DNA from 2 places in the Amedibacillus sp. YH-ame6 genome. Region 1 is predicted to be linked to the other one. Evidence: a T-box and tRNA genes for the amino acid it is inferred to sense, from the RefSeq annotation. Region 1 holds a T-box; the other holds one or more tRNA genes.
What was found. The T-box of region 1 lies ahead of alaS (alanine--tRNA ligase). A T-box ahead of a tRNA ligase gene usually reads a tRNA of that ligase, here a tRNA-Ala.
Positions count from the first base shown of each region.

Region 2: it has a tRNA-Ala gene. The T-box ahead of alaS (alanine--tRNA ligase) is inferred to sense a tRNA for this amino acid. The anticodon was not compared.

Region 1 is NZ_JBSPEZ010000030.1:3,401-14,536, reverse strand. Features, by position in the region: gene holA (DNA polymerase III subunit delta) at 1-368, opposite strand, end outside; gene ACWG0P_RS14410 (MBL fold metallo-hydrolase) at 374-2,326, opposite strand; gene ACWG0P_RS14405 (helix-hairpin-helix domain-containing protein) at 2,323-2,787, opposite strand; gene greA (transcription elongation factor GreA) at 2,857-3,336, opposite strand; gene udk (uridine kinase) at 3,361-3,993, opposite strand; gene mltG (endolytic transglycosylase MltG) at 4,002-5,075, opposite strand; gene ACWG0P_RS14385 (DUF1292 domain-containing protein) at 5,068-5,328, opposite strand; gene ruvX (Holliday junction resolvase RuvX) at 5,367-5,780, opposite strand; gene ACWG0P_RS14375 (IreB family regulatory phosphoprotein) at 5,780-6,037, opposite strand; gene alaS (alanine--tRNA ligase) at 6,097-8,721, opposite strand; T-box leader at 8,760-8,951, opposite strand; gene ACWG0P_RS14365 (AI-2E family transporter) at 9,003-10,103, opposite strand; gene ACWG0P_RS14360 (hypothetical protein) at 10,125-10,301, opposite strand; gene recD2 (SF1B family DNA helicase RecD2) at 10,345-11,136, opposite strand, start outside.
Region 2 is NZ_JBSPEZ010000038.1:482-11,617, forward strand. Features, by position in the region: gene ACWG0P_RS15475 (DNA topoisomerase) at 1-1,789, opposite strand, end outside; gene ACWG0P_RS15480 (hypothetical protein) at 3,292-4,512, opposite strand; gene ACWG0P_RS15485 (3-phosphoglycerate dehydrogenase family protein) at 4,616-5,776, opposite strand; gene serC (3-phosphoserine/phosphohydroxythreonine transaminase) at 5,795-6,880, opposite strand; gene ACWG0P_RS15495 (LysR substrate-binding domain-containing protein) at 7,112-7,993, shown strand; gene ACWG0P_RS15500 (branched-chain amino acid transporter permease) at 7,990-8,319, opposite strand; gene ACWG0P_RS15505 (AzlC family ABC transporter permease) at 8,316-9,005, opposite strand; tRNA gene ACWG0P_RS15510 (tRNA-Ala) at 9,146-9,221, shown strand; gene ACWG0P_RS15515 (ABC transporter ATP-binding protein) at 9,277-10,329, opposite strand; gene ACWG0P_RS15520 (hypothetical protein) at 10,747-10,920, shown strand; gene ACWG0P_RS15525 (tetratricopeptide repeat protein) at 11,049-11,136, opposite strand, start outside.

The sequences.
Region 1 (11,136 bases):
ACCATGACCTTACATGTTTCTTTCATTTTTTTAACGATTTTTTTACGAGCATCCAACTTATCCGTAGTTGTGATAAATATGAGAACCGTAGATTCTAATGGATCGTTCAAATATGCTTCTAGAGGAACCAAGTCCCATCCTGTATCATCACTCGTAGTTAAAAAGTTCGCATTTTGGATAAGGATTACTTTATGCTGCGAAAAAAACGGTATTGTTTGCGCATCCTCTAACAACACATGAACATCACTTTTCAGCGCGTCATAAACAATGGTGTTCATTTCATCACCTTGTTCCATATACGATTGTACAATTTTACGCAATGCTTCTTGTAATCGAAACTGTTCTTCTCCATGCAGTATATAGTTCATTCTTATCACCTGTTGTTTATTATACCAAATTCATTGTCTGCCGTCCTATAAAAAGCGAAATATTTACAAAATTTTATAGAAACTGCGCCATTTTTCGAAGTAATAAGTGGATATATATTCTCAAAGCGCATTCTTTCAAGAGTTTGTGTACTTGGATGATGATAACGATTGTTTCTTCCAGCAGATATTAAAGCGATTTGCGGACGTATTTGATGCAAGAATTCAATCGAAGAAGACGTGTTGCTTCCATGATGTCCTACCTTTAATATATCCACTTCCATATTGGGATATTGTTTTAACAATTCTCTTTCCCCCTCTATTCCAACATCCCCCATAAACAAAGCTGAAATACCAAATACTTCTAGATATGTTACGATACTATTTTCATTCGCATCTTTCCCTTCGTAGTTCTCTATGATAAAAGGAATACGAAGACTTCCTAGTGATGTTTCTTTTTGTTTTGTACGAATTACTTCTCCTACCGGAATTAAATTCTGTAATTGTTTTAACCCTCCGCTATGATCATAATCCTCATGGGTAATAATCACTTTATCAATTGCATGTATTCCTTTGTCCTTTAATATTGGAACGATGATATCTTTCGGTATATCTTTATATAGACTTCCCATCACATCAATTAACATGATACCTTGATGAAATGGAAGTTTTATCAGTGTACAATCTCCTTGTCCTACATCTAGCATGTAGATTTCTCCAAAAGGATTTAAATATGGCGCACATGGAATAAAAACTAATAACGCACATAATGTTTTTAAGTCATTCTTGCGATAACTTAAGTACTTCATCAAATAATAAATCCATAGCAATAACCAAAAAATATTAGGTGTAAAATATACATCCCACCCCCACGATTCCAATGTCCTTACGAAATCATACATATGCATTGAAATATCTAATAATCTTTTCACAGGAAATAATACCATTCCCCATGCCAACAAATACAACATGGCGTAGATTGTACGAAAGATACGGAATGAAAGAATCTGTATTGGGTTAAAACTGTGAAAAAAATGCAATTGAAAAGGAATCATAAAGCATAATGAACTGATCATAGCATTCCTTTTTTGAATGTTAAACAAGGACAAAAGACGAAATCCAACTGGCAATAAGAATGCAACTTCATAAGCCATATAGGGAAACAGCAAAAGCACAAAGCACATACTTATTCCTAATGTATCGTATCTAGATGAATTGTGAAATACATACGAGACCAAAGAAAAACAAAGGATTCGTATCAGGGTGGATGAAAGTAAAGTACAATACGCAATACCCCCAATACCAAGAAAGACAATAAAACTTGCACTACGTTTGGATAACTTACGCTGTAGAGCCTTCTGTAAGAGATACATCAAGAATGCTATGTGCATACCACTTGATGTCACAAAGAAGGACACATCGCCCTCGTGGATGCCATACAATAAGGATTTTATCCATTCCACAACATCTTTATTCTGAAACATCGAGACACGCTGATAAAGCATAGAACGTATGCCTGTTCCTGCTTGTATAACCTTGTAAGTCTTCACGTTCATTTGATAATAAATCGATTTTCGATTCAACCATTTCTCAAAACTAAATTGTTGAATATTATGTATTGTTTGAATATATTGATATTCACCTTTTACTTCAATGACATCATCAAAATTTATCTGATCAACTCCATACAGTACAACCTTATAATCACCAGTAGATGCGATTACATAATTTGCTTTTATTTCTTTTATTTGTACAATTTTTGAAACTGGCTTTGGGTGTTGTGAAGTCCCACAACACTGTAGAAAGACAAGGATGATACATATAAAGAATACAACGTGAACTTTATAGTGCTTGATATAAAACAGTGTCATACAAAATAAGAGCACGACAAGAAGTGCTGTATATGGAATCCATTCCGAAAACAACCAGATCATTCCTATTAATAACCAAGTGTTTTTCATAGGGTAATATCATCCTTCAACTTATCATATAACTTATCTCCTATTCCTTTCACTTCCTTTAATTGTTCGAGTGTAAGAAATGGATGAAGTGTACGATATGCAATGATTCTATTAGCTACTGCTGGACCAATTCCAGAAAGTGTATCAAGTTCTTCTAGTGAAGCAGAATTGATAGAAATAAGCTTCTTAGAAGCTTTTTCTTTCACAACAATCACACCATGATTCACAATATCTTCTGTAAGGTTTAAATGAGAAGTATCTCCGTTCTCCTTTATGCCTCCAGCAAGTGCTAGGATTTCTTCAATACTGGCATGAACATCCGTTGTATAAATTCCTGGTTTCTGTACTTCTCCCTTCACCTCAATCCTTTTTGTTGTACTTCCATACTTACTTAAATCAACATACTCAAAACGTCCATAAAACAAACACAATAAAAATAAAACTAAAATTATTTTTTTCATAGAACCCCTCCACTATTTATATACGAGATTCTATGATAAAAATCCTAAAAAAAATAATCCAATCAAGGATTATTTTAAAGAAACGATTTTTACATTGTATGGATTTTCTGTCATAACTTCTACAACATCTCCTGCTTTATGTTCCATAAGAGCATTCGCAAGTGGTGTAATGTTAGATAATTTGCCATTCAATGGATCAGATTCGATAGAACCAACAATCGTATATGTTTCTTCTTCGTTTGTTTCCATATCTAATATGGTAACCGTAGCACCTAAAGAAACAGATTTACGTTTGGCTGATTTTTTATCTTCTTCAATAATTTCCGCTTTCGAAATCATTGCCTCTAAATCACGAATTCTTGCTTCTACTTGTGCTTGATGATCTCTTGCAGCATCGTAGTCCGCATTTTCACTAAGGTCACCTTGCGCACGAGCTTCTTGAAGTTCACGAATAACCTCATCACGCACAACGTGGATCAAACGATCTTGTTCTTTTAATAATTCATCTAAGCCTTCTTTTGTTACTAAAAACTTTTCTTCTTGAGCCATAATTTCACTCCTATTCGCTCGCTATTATACCATATTCTCTGAAATAATACTACTAATTTTCGTAAGTAATAAGTCGATTGCTACAACATTCTTACCACCCTCGGGGATAATGATGTCAGCGTATCGTTTGCTTGGTTCCACAAATTGATTGTGCATATCACGTACCGTACCAATATATTGATCAACAACAGAATCCAAAGTACGTCCACGTTTCTTCACATCACGTACAAGTCTTCTAATAAAACGCAAATCAGCATCCGTATCAACAAATATTTTAATATCGCATAACTTACGAAGATCTTCGTTTTCTAATACAAACAAACCTTCTAACACAAGTACATCACTAGGTTCAATCGCTTCGATTTCGGTAGAACGTGTATGCTCCACAAAATCATAAACAGGTTTTTGTATTTCATTTCCTGTCATTAAAGCAGATAACTGTGATACCAATAGATCATTATCAAATGCAAATGGATGGTCATAGTTTGTCTTTACTCTCTCTTCCATTACCATATGGGATTGATCTTTATAATAATCATCTTGTCGAATAATAACGACGGAGCTGGTATCCTCGTACCTCTCTTTCAATTGTTTTGAAATAGAAGTTTTTCCTGAAGCACTACCTCCAGCAATTCCAATAACGATCATCTTTCTCATAACAGCCTCTATTTTCTAAGTCCATACTTATCAATGTTTGCTTCTTGTTCATTCAATGTTTTTGCATAATATACAGTTCCATCGCCATAAATGTCCGCAACAAAATATAAATATTCACTATCTTTTGGATTTAATACCGCATGAATGGCTTCTTCCCCAGGATTTAAAATTGGCCCAATAGGAAGTCCAGACACTTGATATGTATTATATGGAGAATTGATATCCGTTTGAATTTCACAATCATCACTGCTTGTAAGGTTATCATATAGTGCATAACATACGGTTACACTTGATTGTAAAGGCATGTTCTGTTTCAAACGATTGTAGAATACGCCCGCAATCATATCCATATCTGATTTCTTTGCTGCTTCATATTGAACAACACTTGATAGTGTAACAATCTCTTGTACACTATACCCACTTTTGCTAATTTCATTCTTATACTTATCATAAATTGAACCAAAATGATCCAAGAATGTTGTTGTTACCTCTTTTGCAGTAGCTGTCTTTTTAAAAGTATATGTCTCTGGGAATAAATACCCTTCCAATTTCACTCGATATTGTGAATTTAGAATATCATTGGTTAAGAAAGGATACGACTTCATCAATTCAGTTAAATATGTATCATCATTCCATAGTGTAAGCAACTCATCTTTAGAAACACCTAATTTGCTTTCTACTTCACTGGCAACATCTTTTGCCCACATACCCTCTTTAAATGTAATCTGTACTTGTTCATCTTTGGCTTTCGTAGTATCGTTTAAAATCTCTAAGATTTCTTTGGTACTCATAGAACGATCAATAGAAAAATTCCCTGCCTTCATATCAGATAAACCATTCATTTTCATATATAGTTTTGCCATGGTTGTATTTTTGATTAAATTATTCGCTTTTAGATTTGCTAAAATTGTTTCTGATGTTTCACCTGTCTTTACTTCAAACACCACAGGATCTTTACTAGAGCTTACTGCTCCCAAAGAACTGGAATAATAAGTAAAACCACCAACACCAAGAACCAACACAACAACCGCAATGATAACTGGGATGAGTACCTTTTTATTCTTGAATACTTCTTTATTCATCCACTGCTTCCTCATCTTCTTGGAAGGCACCAATAACTTCTTCAATCATTTGCCATTCTTCATCACTTTCTACAGGAAGCAAGTTTCCACCCTCATCGTAAGCAGATGCAAATACTTCATCGCTTTCTTCATCAGGATCCACGAATACTACGTAGTTCTTACCACGATTTTCATCATTAAACGTAAAAAGAATTTCCATTCTTTTCTCATTCCCTTGTTCATCTGTTACATATAAGCTATTAGAATCTAACATATTTTTTCCTCCTAGAACTAAAAGGGCTCGCTGAGCCCCTAGTATTTACTATCTAAATATCCCTGCAATATTTGTACTGCTGCCATTTGATCAATGACTTTTTTACGTTTCTTACGTGATACATCTGCCGCAATCAAAATACGTTCAGCCGCAACCGTTGTAAGGCGTTCATCCCAAAGCACAACGTTTACACCTAATATTTCTAGTTTCTCTTTAAACATGATAGAAATATCACCACGTATTCCAACATCACCATTCATATGTTTAGGCAAGCCAAGAACTACGGTGTCAGCTTGGAATTCCTTGATGTGTTTTTGTACTTGTTCAAATGCACTATCATAATCATCGCTTTCGAAACGAATCGTTTCTACTGAACGAGCGATCATACCAAGTGCATCACTTACACTCACACCAAGTGTTTTACTGCCTAAATCAAGTCCTAGAACACGCATTACTTATCGTCTTCCAGATATGCTCTTACAAGTTCTTCAATAATTTCATAGCGTTCTACACTTTGAATCACTGTACGCGCATTGTTATGTGATGAAATATAAGCTGGATCATTTGAAATAAGATATCCTGCAAGTTGATTTACAGAATTATATCCTCTTTCGTCCAAAGCATCTTTCACTAAGCGTAATACATGCTTGATATTGTCTCTTTTTAACTCTTCGCTTGAAAAAGACATCGTTTCTGTTATATCTTTCATTGTATTACCTCCTTTTTGTATATGTATATTTTATCGTATTTTCATCAAATTGAAAAGCATTATGACAGGATATTTTTAATGAATGCAAATGCATCCTCTATTTTTGATGTATCTTTTGCTCCAGATTGTGCTAAATCAGGTCTACCTCCGCCTTTTCCATCACAAATGAGCGCAGCTTCACGAACCAAATCTCCACATTTTACACCAGTAGATACTGCTTCTTTCCCTGCCCCCCCAACAAATACAACCTTATCATCCACGATACCACCAAGGAATACAACAAGATTATCATATTTAGCTTTTAAATTTGTCACGATATCCTTTAAGGCATTCGCATCCACACCATCCATACGTTCGATTAATACATCTTTTCCATTCATAGATTGAATGTGTGTTTGTAAATCATTTGCCTTTAACGCAAACATAGATGCTTGTAATGCAGCGATTTCTTTTTTCAATTGTGCATTTTCATCCAATACTTGAACAACTCTATTCTCGATATTTGTAATTCCGTTCATTTTTAAATCTGCCGCAATTTCATGTAAAGTATGATCCAATGCATGGAATTCTTGATATGCTTCAAATCCTGTTTTCGCAGTAATACGACGAATTCCAGAGCCAATGCTTTCTTCGCTTACAATTTTACATACACCAATTTCTTGTGTATTATGCACATGACATCCTCCACAGAATTCCTTAGATACATCTCCCATAGAAACAACACGAACAACATCACCGTATTTTTCATCAAATAAAGCAGTTGCTCCACTCTTCTTCGCTTCTTCAATTGGCATTTCTACTTTACGAACTTCATAATGTGCAGCGATGAATTGATTTACAATACCCTCAATTTCATTAAGTTGTGCTTCACTCACTTTTTCAAAATGTGTAAAGTCAAATCGTAAATACTCATCACTTACAAAAGAACCAGCTTGTTGAATGTGCGTTCCTACTACTTGTTTCAAAGCACTTTGTAGTAAATGTGTACAAGAGTGATTTCTTGTAATAACATCACGTTTTTTCTCATCTACAACGATTTCCACTTCATCTCCTACATGCAACTTTCCAGCATCTATAGAAACTCTGTGTAAATGTTGTTTGTGTGGTGCTTTTATAGTTTGTAAGATACGTGCTTCCACAGCCCCATGAAGAGAACCACTATCCCCTATTTGTCCTCCACTTTCTCCATAACAAACACTTTGATCAAAGATTACATCACCTTCACTATCCAATGATTCTACTTGTTTTCCATCTTTAAACAAACCGATTACTAACGCATGACATTGTGTCTGATCATATCCAATGAATGCACTTTCTTTTGTAAACGCCATTAAGTCCGCAGATTGACTAGACATAGATTCTGCTTCTTCTCTTGCATTACGAGCACGATCACGTTGTTTCGTCATTTCTTCTTGGAAACCATTCTCATCTACACGATAGTCACTTTCTTGTGCCATCTCGATTGTCAACTCCAATGGGAAGCCATATGTATCGTATAACTTAAATGCAGTTGCGCCATCAATTAATTTTGTATCTTTGTTTTTATCCATAACATCCAACATCAATTTCTCTCCATCGGATAAAGTTGTATGGAAACGTTCTTCTTCTGCTTTTACTAATTTTGCGATATACTCAAGTTTTTCTCCGATGTATGGATAGAAATCTTTCATTAATTCATATACAACTGGAACAAGCTTGTACATAAATGCTCCTTCAATTTTTAATTTCTTACCAAAACGAACAGCACGACGTAATACACGACGCAACACATAACCTCTACCTTCATTAGAGAATAAAGCACCATCCGCAAGTGCAAATGTAACTGTACGGATATGATCCGCAATTACGCGAAATGCCATCTTATATTCTTCTTGTGTATAAGCATATTTCGTATATTTTTCACACTCATGAATCAATGGTAGAAATAAATCTGTATCAAAGTTTGTTTCTCCCTCTTGTACAAGACATACCAATCGTTCAAGACCCATACCCGTATCTATATTTTTCTGTGGTAGTTCTTTATACTCTGAACGATCTAATTCAGGTTTACAATCGTATTGTGAGAATACAACATTCCATACTTCAATATAACGATCATTCTCTAACTCTTCAAAAAACAACTTTTCTCCTAAGCCTTCAGGATCATACTTTTCTCCACGATCGAAGAATATCTCAGAATCTGGTCCACCAGGTCCTTCGCCAATTTCCCAAAAATTACCATCTGTTTTCAAGATATGAGTTGGATCAAACTTACATACTTCTGTCCAAATACGATATGCTTCTGTATCATCTGTATACACACTCACATATAGTTTTTCTTTTGGAAATCCAATCCATTCAGGGCTCGTTAAAAATTCATAAGCAAATGGAATCGCGTCTTCTTTGAAATAATCACCAATAGAAAAATTTCCAAGCATTTCAAAAAACGTATGATGACGAGCTGTCTTTCCTACATTTTCAATATCATTGGTACGAATTGATTTTTGAGCATTTGCTATTCGATTATTTCTTGGTTTTTCACTACCATCAAAATATTTCTTTAAAGCTGCTACGCCTGCATTGATCCACAATAATGTTGGATCGTTGTGTGGAACTAAACTAGCTCCTGGTTCAATCATATGTCCTTTTGATTTAAAGAAATCTAAAAACATTTGACGAACTTGATTACCTGTTAATTGTTTCATTCTCTCTTACCTCCTGAACAATAAAAAAACGTTCCTATTCCAGGAACGTAAATATACGCGGTACCATCCTAGTTCACTTTATATGTATATAAAGCACCCTTATTTTTTTCTTAACGCGAAATCACGTGAAACTCCAAAGTAGCTTCCATTCCTTAGCATAAAAGCTTTCACCAACCGCTTTCTCTCTTTGATGCGTCAAGACATGTACTCATCTTCTTCAACGTTTCAATGAATAAATTTAGTTTATCATATTGTGGAGCTTTTGGCAAATAGTTTATACATCAGTTTTCATAACTTTCTTCTCTCATAACTTCATCAAAATCCCTCCAAATATCATCCCACTCTCCTACTTTATCACTTGTTTTACTATGCAGATAAGAACGAAATGCAATTTGTGCAATCGCCGCAAAGATAGGAGAAAGAATTACACCAACCACTCCAAAGAAAGCTTCGGATATAAAAATAAATACAAAGGTTAGGATTGGACGAACATTCATTGTACGATTGAAAATCATCGGTTGAATTACATTGGATTCAATCTGTTGAATGGTCCAAACAATTAGAAATGGAATGACTGGAAAGGAATCATAGCTCAACAATCCCACTACAGCAATCAACAACAAACCAAAAGTCGCACCAATATAAGGAAATAAGTTTAACAAAGCTAAAATAATCGCATATAAAATAGCATTGGGAAAATCAATCAAATAAAGCACAGCTCCAACACTACATGCGATAAATAATAAGTCGATTAATGTACCTACCAAGTACTGAAAGACAATGTTACTCATTGTAAGATAAAAGGTAGAAAAACGTTGTACATTAGGAAGTAGTTTTTTTGCACATCGCTTCCAAAAATCTAAATCGATAGAAAGGAAAAATGCAGTAATATATGCTATACCATATTTGGTCACAACATCCATTGTATTCTTCAAAGAATCAATGACAATGATATAACCCTCATCCAAATATTTTTCTTTCACGACATTCAAGTTATCGTATGAGATATGGTATGTTTGTAAAAATTCTTCAATCTTTTGTACCCACGAAGGAAACACCTTTATAAAATCCAAAATTTGTTGATAAAGTAATGGCATTATAATCATTAAAAAGACACATCCCATCAATAGGATTCCAATATACACCAAACATACGGAAGTACGAGTAGAAAAATGTTTTCGTAAGCGATCAATAATAGGTTGTAATAAAAATGCAATCACACCACCCATGAAGATTGGCAAACAAGACTTATAAATATCTACCAAACGTTCAAAAAGATGAAGTTGTTTTAAAACAAGTACAAGTAATAAGATAGAAAGTAGTGGAAGGATACTTTTTTTACAAATTCTAATAAAGCGTTGTGTAAAAGGTAATGTTTTCATAAAAGAAAAACCCCTTAGGGGTTAGTCTAAATCCATACAGTCGCACATATGATCATAGGATTTGTGAATCTTTTTCATCATTTTTTTCTTTTGCCGGCGAGATTTACGATAAATATCAGATAATTCTTCCTCTTGTGTATAACCTATATACATTCCAGCAATTAATCCTATGACTGCAGAAACCATACATTTGTTCATAATATCACTCCCATCACTACTAGTGTGGAAGTAAGTTGATGCTCTATCCAAAGAATTCTAAAATTCTTTGTCTTAAAGTACTTTTTCTGACCTGACGATCCTCTATTTGAATTGCTCTTTCAAACACACTTGGATCACCTAGCATAACCAAACTCTTCTTTGCACGAGTAACTGCCGTATAAATCAATCGTTTCTGTAACATATGACGATAATCTGAGACAATCGGCAAAATCACAATTGGATACTCACTCCCCTGTGATTTATGAATAGAAACACAATATGCATGTGTAATATGATAAATTTGTTCACCTGCATATTCAACTATCACACCATCAAAATCCGCAGTAATACGATTGGTATGATGAATATCTTCATAACTTGGGATGATTTCTAGAATCGTACCTATATCTCCATTAAACACACCATCATCTGGTTGATTTTTCAACTGTAGTATCTTATCGTTTTCACGAAATGTTCGATATCCTACTTTTATTTCTTGTACGTGTCCACGAGGAGGATTGATCATTTTCTGTAATGCATTATTCAAAGCATCAATACCCGCTACTCCCCTATACATTGGGGCTAACACTTGAATATCCTTTTCCTGATAGCCTTTTTCAAACGCATTAGAGACAATGTTCATCACCAAATCTTTGATTTCATAGTTCTGCGCATTAAAAAATGCTATATCTCCAGTATTGTTCATCACCTCTATATGTCCATCACGTATTTCATGTGCTAAGCGAACAACTCCACTACCTTCACTTTGACGAAAAATCTTATCCAATCTACTTAAAGAGAATTGTTTTGATTCAATAAGATCTTTTAAGACACA
Region 2 (11,136 bases), on a different contig from region 1:
ATACACTATCTACCAAGGTCTTCACATCCGCTTTTCCCTCTTTGATATCTTCTTGTATCACCCACCACTTCGCGGTTAAATCTGGTTTTTTAATTTCGTCAGGTAAAACATGATAAAAATCTTTTCCTAATTGTGTCGATACAATATTCTTTCCTTGCATCTCAACATAGTGACGCTTCATTAAGGTTTCCACAATCGAAGAACGAGTAGCACTTGTCCCAATAGAACCATTCTCGCCTTTTTTATCTTTATCTTTTTTCTTCAAGATTTCCTTGATTTCTTTATCTTGCACATATTTCGCAATGCTCGTCATATCCTTAATCAAGGTAGCCTGCGTATAGCGTTTGGGTGGATTCGTTTCTTTCTCCGCAATTTCACTATTACTTAAAGTAATCTCATATGTACCAGCTGGAATGTCAAACTTAGAAGAATCTTCCTCTTCATCATTTTCTTTTTCTTCTTTATCCGCTTGAAAATGCTGTTTATATCCTTCATCCATTATAAACGTACTTGCCGCTCTTAAATCACCATGCTCTGTTTTCACAACTGCTGTAATTTGACGTTTCTTAATCGGAGGTAAAAACTGCATAATATAGTAACGTGCAATTTCTTCATAGACCTTTCGTTCATCCGGTAATAACGCTTCAATTTTAAAGTCTGACATCGTTGGTATAATCGCATGATGTGCCGTTACAAATTTATCATTAAAACATTCTGAATGAATTTGATAATTTACAGGATATTCTTCTTGTAACTTTCCCATCACATGAGGTAATACCTTATTTGCTTCTGTAAAATGTTCTTCTTTTAAGTATTGTGAATCACTTCGATTATACGTGATTGCTTGGTATTTATCACGTAATGTCTGCGTAATCTGATCCGTCTTACTTAAATCAAAACCAAACTTGCTATTCATATGTGCTTGTAATTTCGCAAGATTAAAAGGCAATGGTGGTTTAACATCCATCATTTTTTCTTCTACTTTTACCTTACGAGATACTTCCTTCATAATATCTGCTTCGATATCTTCCATCACACCTCGTTGTAAAATATGTTTGTCATCTTCCAAAATATCTTTTTTAGGTTTCAGTTGTAGTCCAATATCAGCCAATGGATCCTCAATATGACCTTGTATCATCAATTCATAATATTTTTGTTTCACATGAGAATCAATTTGTTCATCTCTAGCTACAATTAACCCTAAAGTTGGGCTTTGTACACGTCCAACACTCATTCCTTTACGTCGCAAAGATAATGAAAATAAACGTGAATAATTGATTCCAACTACATAATCCGCAACTGCTCTAGCATACGCACTATCTCCTACTGCTTTAAGCTTTTCATCATTATCAATCAATTCATGAAATGCTTTTCGAATATTAGCAGGAGTATTATCGTTAATATATACACGCTTCACAGGTTTCGTATTTCCTGCATAATCCAGAATTTCATCAATCAAAAACTGTCCTTCATCATCCGGGTCACCAGCATGAATGATTTGATCACATTGCGCCATCAACTCAATGATTTGCATCACACGATCTTTTTTATTCCCATCGGGAACTAATTTCCAATCCTCAAAACAAATTGGTAAATCTTCTTTCTTCCACTTCTTATACTTTTCATCATATTCATCTGGTTCACAAAGACGAAGCAAATGTCCATATGCCCATGTAATGATTACATTCTTCTTTACAATAACCCCACGCACTTCTTTGTTAGGACCATCAATGGATGCCGCAATGGCTCTTCCAAGCTCTGGCTTTTCCGCAATAATTAGAGAACGCATTTGCCTCACCCTTTCTTTATTCTAAATTAGATTATACCAAATTTATTCATTTTCGTTCAGTATTTTTTTAATTTTAAAATATGTGATTTTAAAAAATTATCACAATCTTTAGGATTTTTTAATTTTATTCCGTATTAAGTATAGTGGAGGGGTGTGTATGCATAAGAGTAGTTGTGCTGATCACTTGGAAAGGAACACATGGCTGAATTATGTATCACCTATATGATACTTGTTCTTACTCTTTCCCTATTACGGCGTAAAGGTAAGTAGTATCTAAATGGGGATGGGTGGGGATACATAAAGTGCCAGTGTACTTTCTCATGATTTAGCACCTTCCAACAAAAAGGGAACGAGAGGTCACTCGTTCCCTTTCCCTGTCCAGTAGACAGTTCTTATGATTTAGCATCTTTATTATAATAAATTTTTCTCTCTCTCGCAATATCATATATCGTATATTCCTATGAATCCATCAAACATATTTGATTATTTTCATTTTATTTAGGATTTTTAAAGTTTTCCTCGTATTAAGTATAGTGGATGGGTGGGATTACATAAAGTGCCAGTGTACTTTCTCATGATTTAGCACCTCCTAACAAAAAGGGAACGAGAGGTCACTCGTTCCCTTTCCCTGTCTAGTAGACAGTTCTTATGATTTAGCATCTTCATTATAATAAATTTTTATCTCTCTCGCAATATCATATATCGTATATTCCTATGAATCCATCAAATAAATTTGATTATTTTTCATTTTATTTAGGATTTTTAAAGTTTTCCTCGTATTTAGTATAGTGGAGGGGTGTGTATGCATAAGAGTAGTTGTGCTGATCACTTGGAAAGGAACACATGGCTGAATTATGTATCACCTATTTGATACTTGTTCTTACTCTTTCTCTATTACGGCGTAAAGGTAAGTAGTATCCAAATGGGGATGGGTGGGGATACATAAAGTGCCAGTGTGCTTTCTCATGATTTAGCACCTTCCAACAAAAAGGGAACGAGCGAGCACTCGTTCCCTTTCCCTGTCCAGTAGACAGTTCTTATGATTTAGCATCTTTATTATAATAAATTTTTCTCTCTCTCGCAATATCATATATCGTATATTCCTATGAATCCATCAAACAAACTTGATTATTTTTCATTTTATTTAGGATTTTTAAAGTCTTCCTCGTATTAAGTATAGTGGAGGGGTGTGTATGCATAAGAGTAGTTGTGCTGATCACTTGGAAAGGAACACATGGCTGAATTATGTATCACCTATTTGATACTCGTTCTTACTCTTTCCCTTTTACGGCGTAAAGGTAAGTAGTATCTAAATGGGGATGGGCGGGGATACATAAAGTGCCAGTGTACTTTCTCATGATTTAGCACCTTCCAACAAAAAGGGAACGAGTGACCTCTCGTTCCCTTTCCCTGTCCAGTAGACAGTTCTTATGATTTAGCATCTTTATTATATCCAATTTTACGCTATCTAACAATATCATATATCGTATATTTCACAAAATTTAAAAATGCACATACCAATATTCTACGCCAAATATGCTCACTCGTTTACACAATTCAACACTACTTTTATTCGATATAGTTTCATACATACTCCGTGATATCGTCAGCCATGTTGTCTCTCCATTATAACGACGTATTTCAATAGTATAGTCTCTTCTATTACGCGAACGATGACTTTTCTTATCCACAACAAAGGCAGATTCATGTACTGGTGCTTTTACCCTAGAAATCCAATTCCACGCAAACATAGATGAAAAGCTATATGCCACTAAAGCAAGAAATACTAAAATCCACTTCCCTTTACGTATCTTTTCATCGCGACGTTTAGAAATTCCTACAAATGGAATAAATAGAATAATAGCGAATATAAAGACCAACACAAAAAAATAACCTTCATTTCTTAAATTCATCGTATCTGCATTTATAAGTAAGATGATAATAGATGAAAGAATGGGTAAAAACGGAACTTTTATATGAGAATTCTTCCAGCTTGTTTTCTCCTCTTTTCGAATTTCACATACCATTCTTGGATATATCCAAAGATATAAAAAGTAATATAACATAGGAGAAATTGCAAAGATTAGAAATACCCATCGAATCGGTAGAGCAACAAAGACTATGAGTAAAAGAAACGTATGCACGTAGGATAAAATACGTATGATTTTTTTCATCTTTTTAACCTTTGTCTTGCTCATTTGTTTCCCAAGTTCTTTTATTTCCTGTTCTTTTATAGTTTCATCTGAATGAATTATAGAATTTTTAACAAATACATTCGCTTCACAAGATTTAATAGCTATATTTTTTTCATTGAAGTACGCAATAGCTTGTGAGGCATTTTTCATATTGCTTTTAAAATCAGCCAAACTGTTCTTATCACTATCACAGAGTCTATAGGAAACATTTGAAATCAAAAACTTAGAAACTACGACTTCACAACATCTAATGTCCTTACAATGAAAAATTCTTTTTTTCCCCAACCAATTTATATACTCACACTCTTCTTCGCTTATTCTTAGTTTATGATAATGATATAACATTAACAAATAAATACCTAACATCAGAAAGAAACCAAAGACTACAATACAAAACAATGCACTACTAATGTCTCCTACAATCAAGGAGGATAGAACACTAACACCTAGAATAATAGAGAAAAAAGTAGTCGTAATGATTCCTACTATAAATACAATTTTATTTTCACTTACTATGATTTTTTCCATCTTTATCACCTTGTTATGGAATTATTATAACAAATTATTCAATATATTACAGCCAAACATAAAAAAACCAGTACCTATTACATTAGATACTGGCTATTTCTAATTACGCAACAATAAGACGTGCGCTGATGATACCTTCTCTTTCGTGAATTCGATCAATCAACTCATTGCTTACTTCATCGTTTGTTTCCAATATTGTATATGCATAATCTCCACGTCCCTTACTGAACATGTTTTCGATATTCACTCCAACTTTTGCTAAGTTTGAAGTCATAGAGCTTAACATATCTGGAATATTACGGTTAATAATACAAATACGGTATTTCGCACCTTGTGCCATCTGAACATCTGGAAGATTTACAGAATGTGTAATATTCCCTGTTTCCAAGAATTCCATAATTTCCTTTGCAGCCATAACAGCACAATTGTCTTCACTTTCAGGAGTAGAAGCCCCTAAATGAGGAATCCCGATTACATTATCAAACTTCAACAATTCCTTTGAAGGGAAATCTGTAATATAAGCACCAATTTTTCCTGCTTCTAATGCTTTAATCATCGCATCATCATCGATTAGACCACCACGTGCAAAGTTTAATACACGTACGCCTTCTTTCATACTTTCAATACCTTGTGCATCTACAATGTTCTTTGTCTTGTCATTATATGGTACATGCACTGTAATATAATCGCATTCTTCAAATATCTGTTTTAAGTCTTTGACATGATGAACGCGTGCCTTTAAAGTCCAAGCAGCTTGTACAGAAACATATGGATCATATCCATACACATCCATATCTAATGCTGCAGCGGCATTTGCCACAAGAACACCGATTGCCCCTAACCCAATAACTCCAAGTTTTTTACCTGCAATTTCAGGTCCTACAAAGTTGCTTTTACCTTTTTCAACAACTTTACTCATATCATCTTCTTCGATGGTGTGAACCCATTCGATACCTTTCGTAATTTTACGAGAAGACATCAATAAGGCCGCAATTACTAATTCCTTAACGGCATTTGCATTTGCTCCTGGAGTATTAAAGACAACAATTCCTTGTTCACTACATTTATCCAAAGGAATGTTATTCACGCCTGCTCCAGCTCTTGCAATACATTTTAAATCTTTAGGAAATTCTACATCATGAAGCTTTGCACTACGTACTAAAACAGCATCATAATTTTCGAATTCTTCAGAAAATTCATATTTATCTTTATCAAATTGATTGATTCCAATATCCGCAATCTTATTAAATAACTTTACTTTCATATATTCTCCCTTTATCTACTATTTATGTTCTGCTTCAAATTTCTTCATAAAATCGATTAACGTATCAATACCTTCTACTGGCATTGCATTATAGATAGATGCACGCATACCACCTACTGCACGATGACCTTTTAAATTGCTCATTCCATCAGCTGCACTTTCTTTCGCAAACAATGCATCCAATTCTTCATTGGCTGTACGGAATGTTACATTCATTAAAGAACGAGCATCTTTATCCGCAGCTGGTTTATAGAACGTAGAACTGTCTAAGAAATCATATAAACGTTTTGCTTTTTGTTCATTATGTTTTGCCATGGCTTCTAATCCACCCATGTTTTCAATCCATTCTAATACGAGTCCTAAAATATAGATTGCATACGTAGGAGGCGTATTGTACATAGAATCTTTCTCTGCCATTGTTTTATAATCTAACATTACAGGGACATTCTCTTTCGCAAATCCTAGTAAGTCTTCGCGAATAATGACAACTGTCAATCCTGCACAACCCATATTCTTTTGTGCACCAGCAAAAATAACTCCATACTTACTTACATCTACTGGACGACTTAGGATATCACTAGACATATCCGCTACGATTGGTACTCCATTTGTTTCTGGAACATAATTCCATTCTGTTCCATAAATTGTATTGTTTGAACATAGATATACATAGTCTGCTTTTGGATCTAAAGATAATTCTTCCTGTGCAGGAATATACGTATGATTTCTATCCTTGCTAGATGCAGCAACATGAATTTCTCCAAATTTACATGCTTCCTTATAGGCATTGTTCGCAAAGTTTCCTGTCACGATATAATCGGCTTTTCCAGTTTTCATAAGGTTTAAAGGAACCATTGCAAATTGCATGGAAGCTCCTCCTTGTAAAAATAATACCTTATAATTATCTGGTATATTCATTAGTTTACGTAATTTTGCCTGTGTTTCTACAATAATCTGATCATATGCTTTGGAACGATGACTCATCTCCATGACCGACATACCACTGCCCTCGTAGTTTAACATTTGCGATTGTGCTTTTTGTAACACCTCCAGTGGCAGCATGCTTGGACCTGCTGAAAAGTTGAAAATTCTGTTTTCGGCCATAAATATTGGCACCTTCCTTTCTTCGATAACAATTTATGTTATTAGTTAGTATTATAGCACAAATGAAATAAAATGAAAGTAACTTTGAAATAATTTGTAAGCAAAAATGTAACAGTTTTACATACGAAGACATTCTGTGTACATATGTTCACAAAACGTAGACAAAACTAAAATTTTTCTATCCTCGCAAAACGTGTTATACTTACAACATATAGAATAGGAGTGAGTTTTATGCTAGATTTTCGTATCTACACTTTTATTGCATTATCAAAAACGTTGAACTACACGAAAGCCGCAGAACAATTATGTATGAGCCAACCCGCTGTAACCCAACACATTCAATATCTAGAAAACCTTTATCAAGTAAAATTATTCACACATGAAAACAAACAATTACGTCTTAGCAAACAAGGAGAGCTCCTTTTAAAATATAGTTTACGCTTTGCAAGTGATGAAAACAAACTTAAGGAAATTATGTGCAGTGGAAAAGACCATATGGATCATATACGCATCGGTGCAACTAGAACCATCGGAGAATTTATCCTTCCAAATAAGTTTACAACCCTATTAGATAATCATCCTGATACATCAATCTCTATGCTTGTTGAAAACACAAGTACACTTTTAGATATGCTCAACAATGGACAAATCGATTTTGCCTTTGTAGAAGGTTACTTTAAGAAAAACGACTATACCTATCACCTTCTATCCAAACAACGCTTCATTCCAATTAAATCGAAAGACTATCCACTTTCCAACTCCATATGTAAACTAGAAGAACTCTTACATGAAACACTTATCATACGTGAATGCGGTTCTGGTACTAGAGAAATCCTAGAGCGTGTTTTAGATGAACAAAACTTAACCATCACAGACTTTAAAAACACCTTAGAAATTGGCAACATCCATGCGATTAAAGAACTTATCAAACAACAACAAGGAATCACGTTTCTTTATGAAGCAGCTGTACTAGAAGAATTAAAAAACGGACAATTCGAAATCATTCCTCTTGATGATTTTCAAATTACCCGTGAATTCAATTTCATTACATTAAAAAATAGTATCTTTACGGATTTCTATACCTCATTCTTACTAGATTTAAAAGAGTCCTAGAGAAATATAAACTGTACCATAATCATATAACAAAACGTTCCTCCTACAATACTAATGATATTATTGCGTTTCCATACATGTAAGATACCTACAATCAGTATTCCTAGCACTTCAGGTATTCCATAGGGATATTTCAAGAATGTAGTTGAACGTATACAATAAAGAACCAAACAAAACATAATCGCCATAGGCAATACTCTTCCCAAGTACAATATGATATTTGGGATTTTTTTCGCATCTTTAAACACAAGAAACGGCAATGCCCTTGTAAGAAACGTACACGCAACTACTACCCCAATCACACTTAATGTTTCCCAAGTTGTCATAGCGCTTCTCCCCCTTCTACGTTCTTCCTAAATATAATTAACAATACAACTAGTAGAATAAGTGCAGGCAATAAAAAGTTCTCTAATCCAAAACAAACAGCACTTACACCCACTGCAATCAAAGCACACACGATTGATACATGTCGCTTCGCCGCTATCCACTGCTCTATTAAGATAACCGTAAATAACGCAGTCATCGCAAAATCAATCCCTTTGGTTTGAAATGTTATCAACATCCCTAGCGTCGCGCCAATAACAGAGCCTAACACCCAATACACCTGATCAAACAAAGCAATCAAAAACATAAGACGCTTTCCTCGTTCCTCTTCCCTATTTGAAATACTACATAATAAAGAATAGGTTTCATCAGTCAACGAGAAAATCATATACCATTTCTTTTTCCCCATCCTAGAAAAATCATTCAAGAATGATAATCCATAAAATATTTGTCTTGCGTTTACTGATAAAGTCACAATCGCAACTTCAAGAAGTGAAACACCTGAATGAAGATATGTTAATAATACAAACTGCATACTCCCAGCATATACACTAAAGCTAATCAAGAATGCCCAAATCCATGAATACCCCTGTTTTTCACACAACAATCCAAACGCAATCCCTAAAAATATGTACCCAACCATTACTGGAAAGGACAAGCGCAACGCTTCTTTGATATCCCTTAACATTCTATTCTCACCTCATTTTTTTGTATTATTGTAAAGCATTTCACCTTATTTGACAATGTCCCATCTAAAATGTTATGAAAATAATAAAAGGGGAATTGACAATGATGACCCCCTTATGGTATATTTAATTAGCACTAAATGGGGTTTTAGCTCAGCTGGGAGAGCACCTGCCTTGCACGCAGGGGGTCATCGGTTCGATCCCGATAAGCTCCACCATATTAGTACACAAAAGATTTCGAAGGGCATGTCGCTTATCGAGATCTTTTTTTATTTATTCGGGTATGAATCGCTCTTGTGTAGACGCATAAAAGTAAAATGCATCTTGAACACGAAAGTTAAAGTTCACCACATCCCCACATCTCAATCCATCAGACAAAGCCCCCTTCATCATAAGAAGTTGATCCTCCCACTCGATATGATAATATAACTCATCTCCTAAATTCTCCACAAGGACAATCTTTCCAAGATACCCATGATCTATATCCATGAACAGATGTTCAGGCCTCACACCAATAATAATCTGCTCATCAAGCACACCCCTTGCTTCACAAAGCACGCTTTCCTTAAAAACTACTTGTTGATTTTGAACACTTGCCTTAAACTGATTGATTTCATATTTTCCTAAAAAAGACGCCGTAAACAAATTCTTAGGATGATGATAAATATCCAAAGGCGTTCCCACTTGTTGAAACTTCCCATCCTTCATCACAATCAATATATCTGCCATTGTCATAGCCTCTATTTGATCATGTGTTACATATAGAAATGTCGCATCCATTTTTTGATACAACATCGCAATTTCAATTCTTAGTTGAGATTTCAATCTCGCATCCAATGCACTTAAAGGCTCATCCATTAAGAATACTTTAGGACGCCTTACCAAAGCTCTTGCGATAGACACCCTTTGCTTTTGACCACTCGATAATGTTTTCGCCTTACGATTCAACAATTCGCTTATATCTACCAAAGCAGCCATTTCTTGTACACGTTCTTGAATAACATCATCTTGCAATCCACTTTGTGCCAACCCAATTTCAATGTTCTCCTGTACACTCATATCTGGAAACAAGGCCGCATCCTGAAAAACCATAGCAATTTCCCTTAATGATGGAACTCGTTCATCAATACAATTGCCATCAAGCATAATACTTCCTTTATCACATTTCAAAAACCCTGCAATCATATGGAGTAGAGTAGTCTTCCCACACCCAGATGGCCCAGCTAACACAATAAATGCTTTTTCCTTTATATCCAAGCTTATATCCCTAACCGCTTTTATATTACCATAATTCTTATCTAAATGATTAAGTTGTAATCTCGTCATGAACTCACTCCAATTCATTGTAAGTTTATCATTATTCCTATCAAATGAAAAGAAAAAGTAACTGCAACAAAAGTTACAGTTACCAACTCTTCCAAACAAAGAGACACAAACTAAATAAGCGTAGATTAGCTTGTCTTAATATAAGCGAGAATAAATACTGAAAGCATTTATATCATAATGATTGATCATGTTAGAAACTTGGGGATGGTTTTTAACATTGGGTCATCTCATTCTTATACCGCACACTTTGTACCCTATCAGGTAATACCCCTACCTGATGACTACATAATACTCCATATATGAATCATCCACAATAAAATCACCAACAGTTAACAATTTTTCAAAAACCAGCAAATTATCCTTGAAAATTACAAAAAATATCAAAACAAGTACATACATAAAAGAAAAAAACTTCTTATGGAAGAAGAAGTTGATTTCGTTTGTTATACTATTACGTGGATGCCGCCACCAGAACCAGCAACTGTTACTTCAGCACCAGAAGCTACAACAGCACCAGCCATTAGGCATAAGCCACAAACAGCCGCTATTACAATTTTTTTCATATTGACCAAACTCTATCAATACCATTGACCATATGCATATCATCGTTAACATGCATATCATAAAGGATTATAGAGATTTACTCAATAAAATTGGAGTTAGTTCATTTTTTTTCAAACATAGTGCTTTTATTTATACTTTTACAAAAAAACATCAACTCATTTTTTAATGTTTTTTTCTACTAATGATTCAAACATATATGTACATTTATAGTGTCCACTTTTATTCACTAGCCTTAAAATTTCA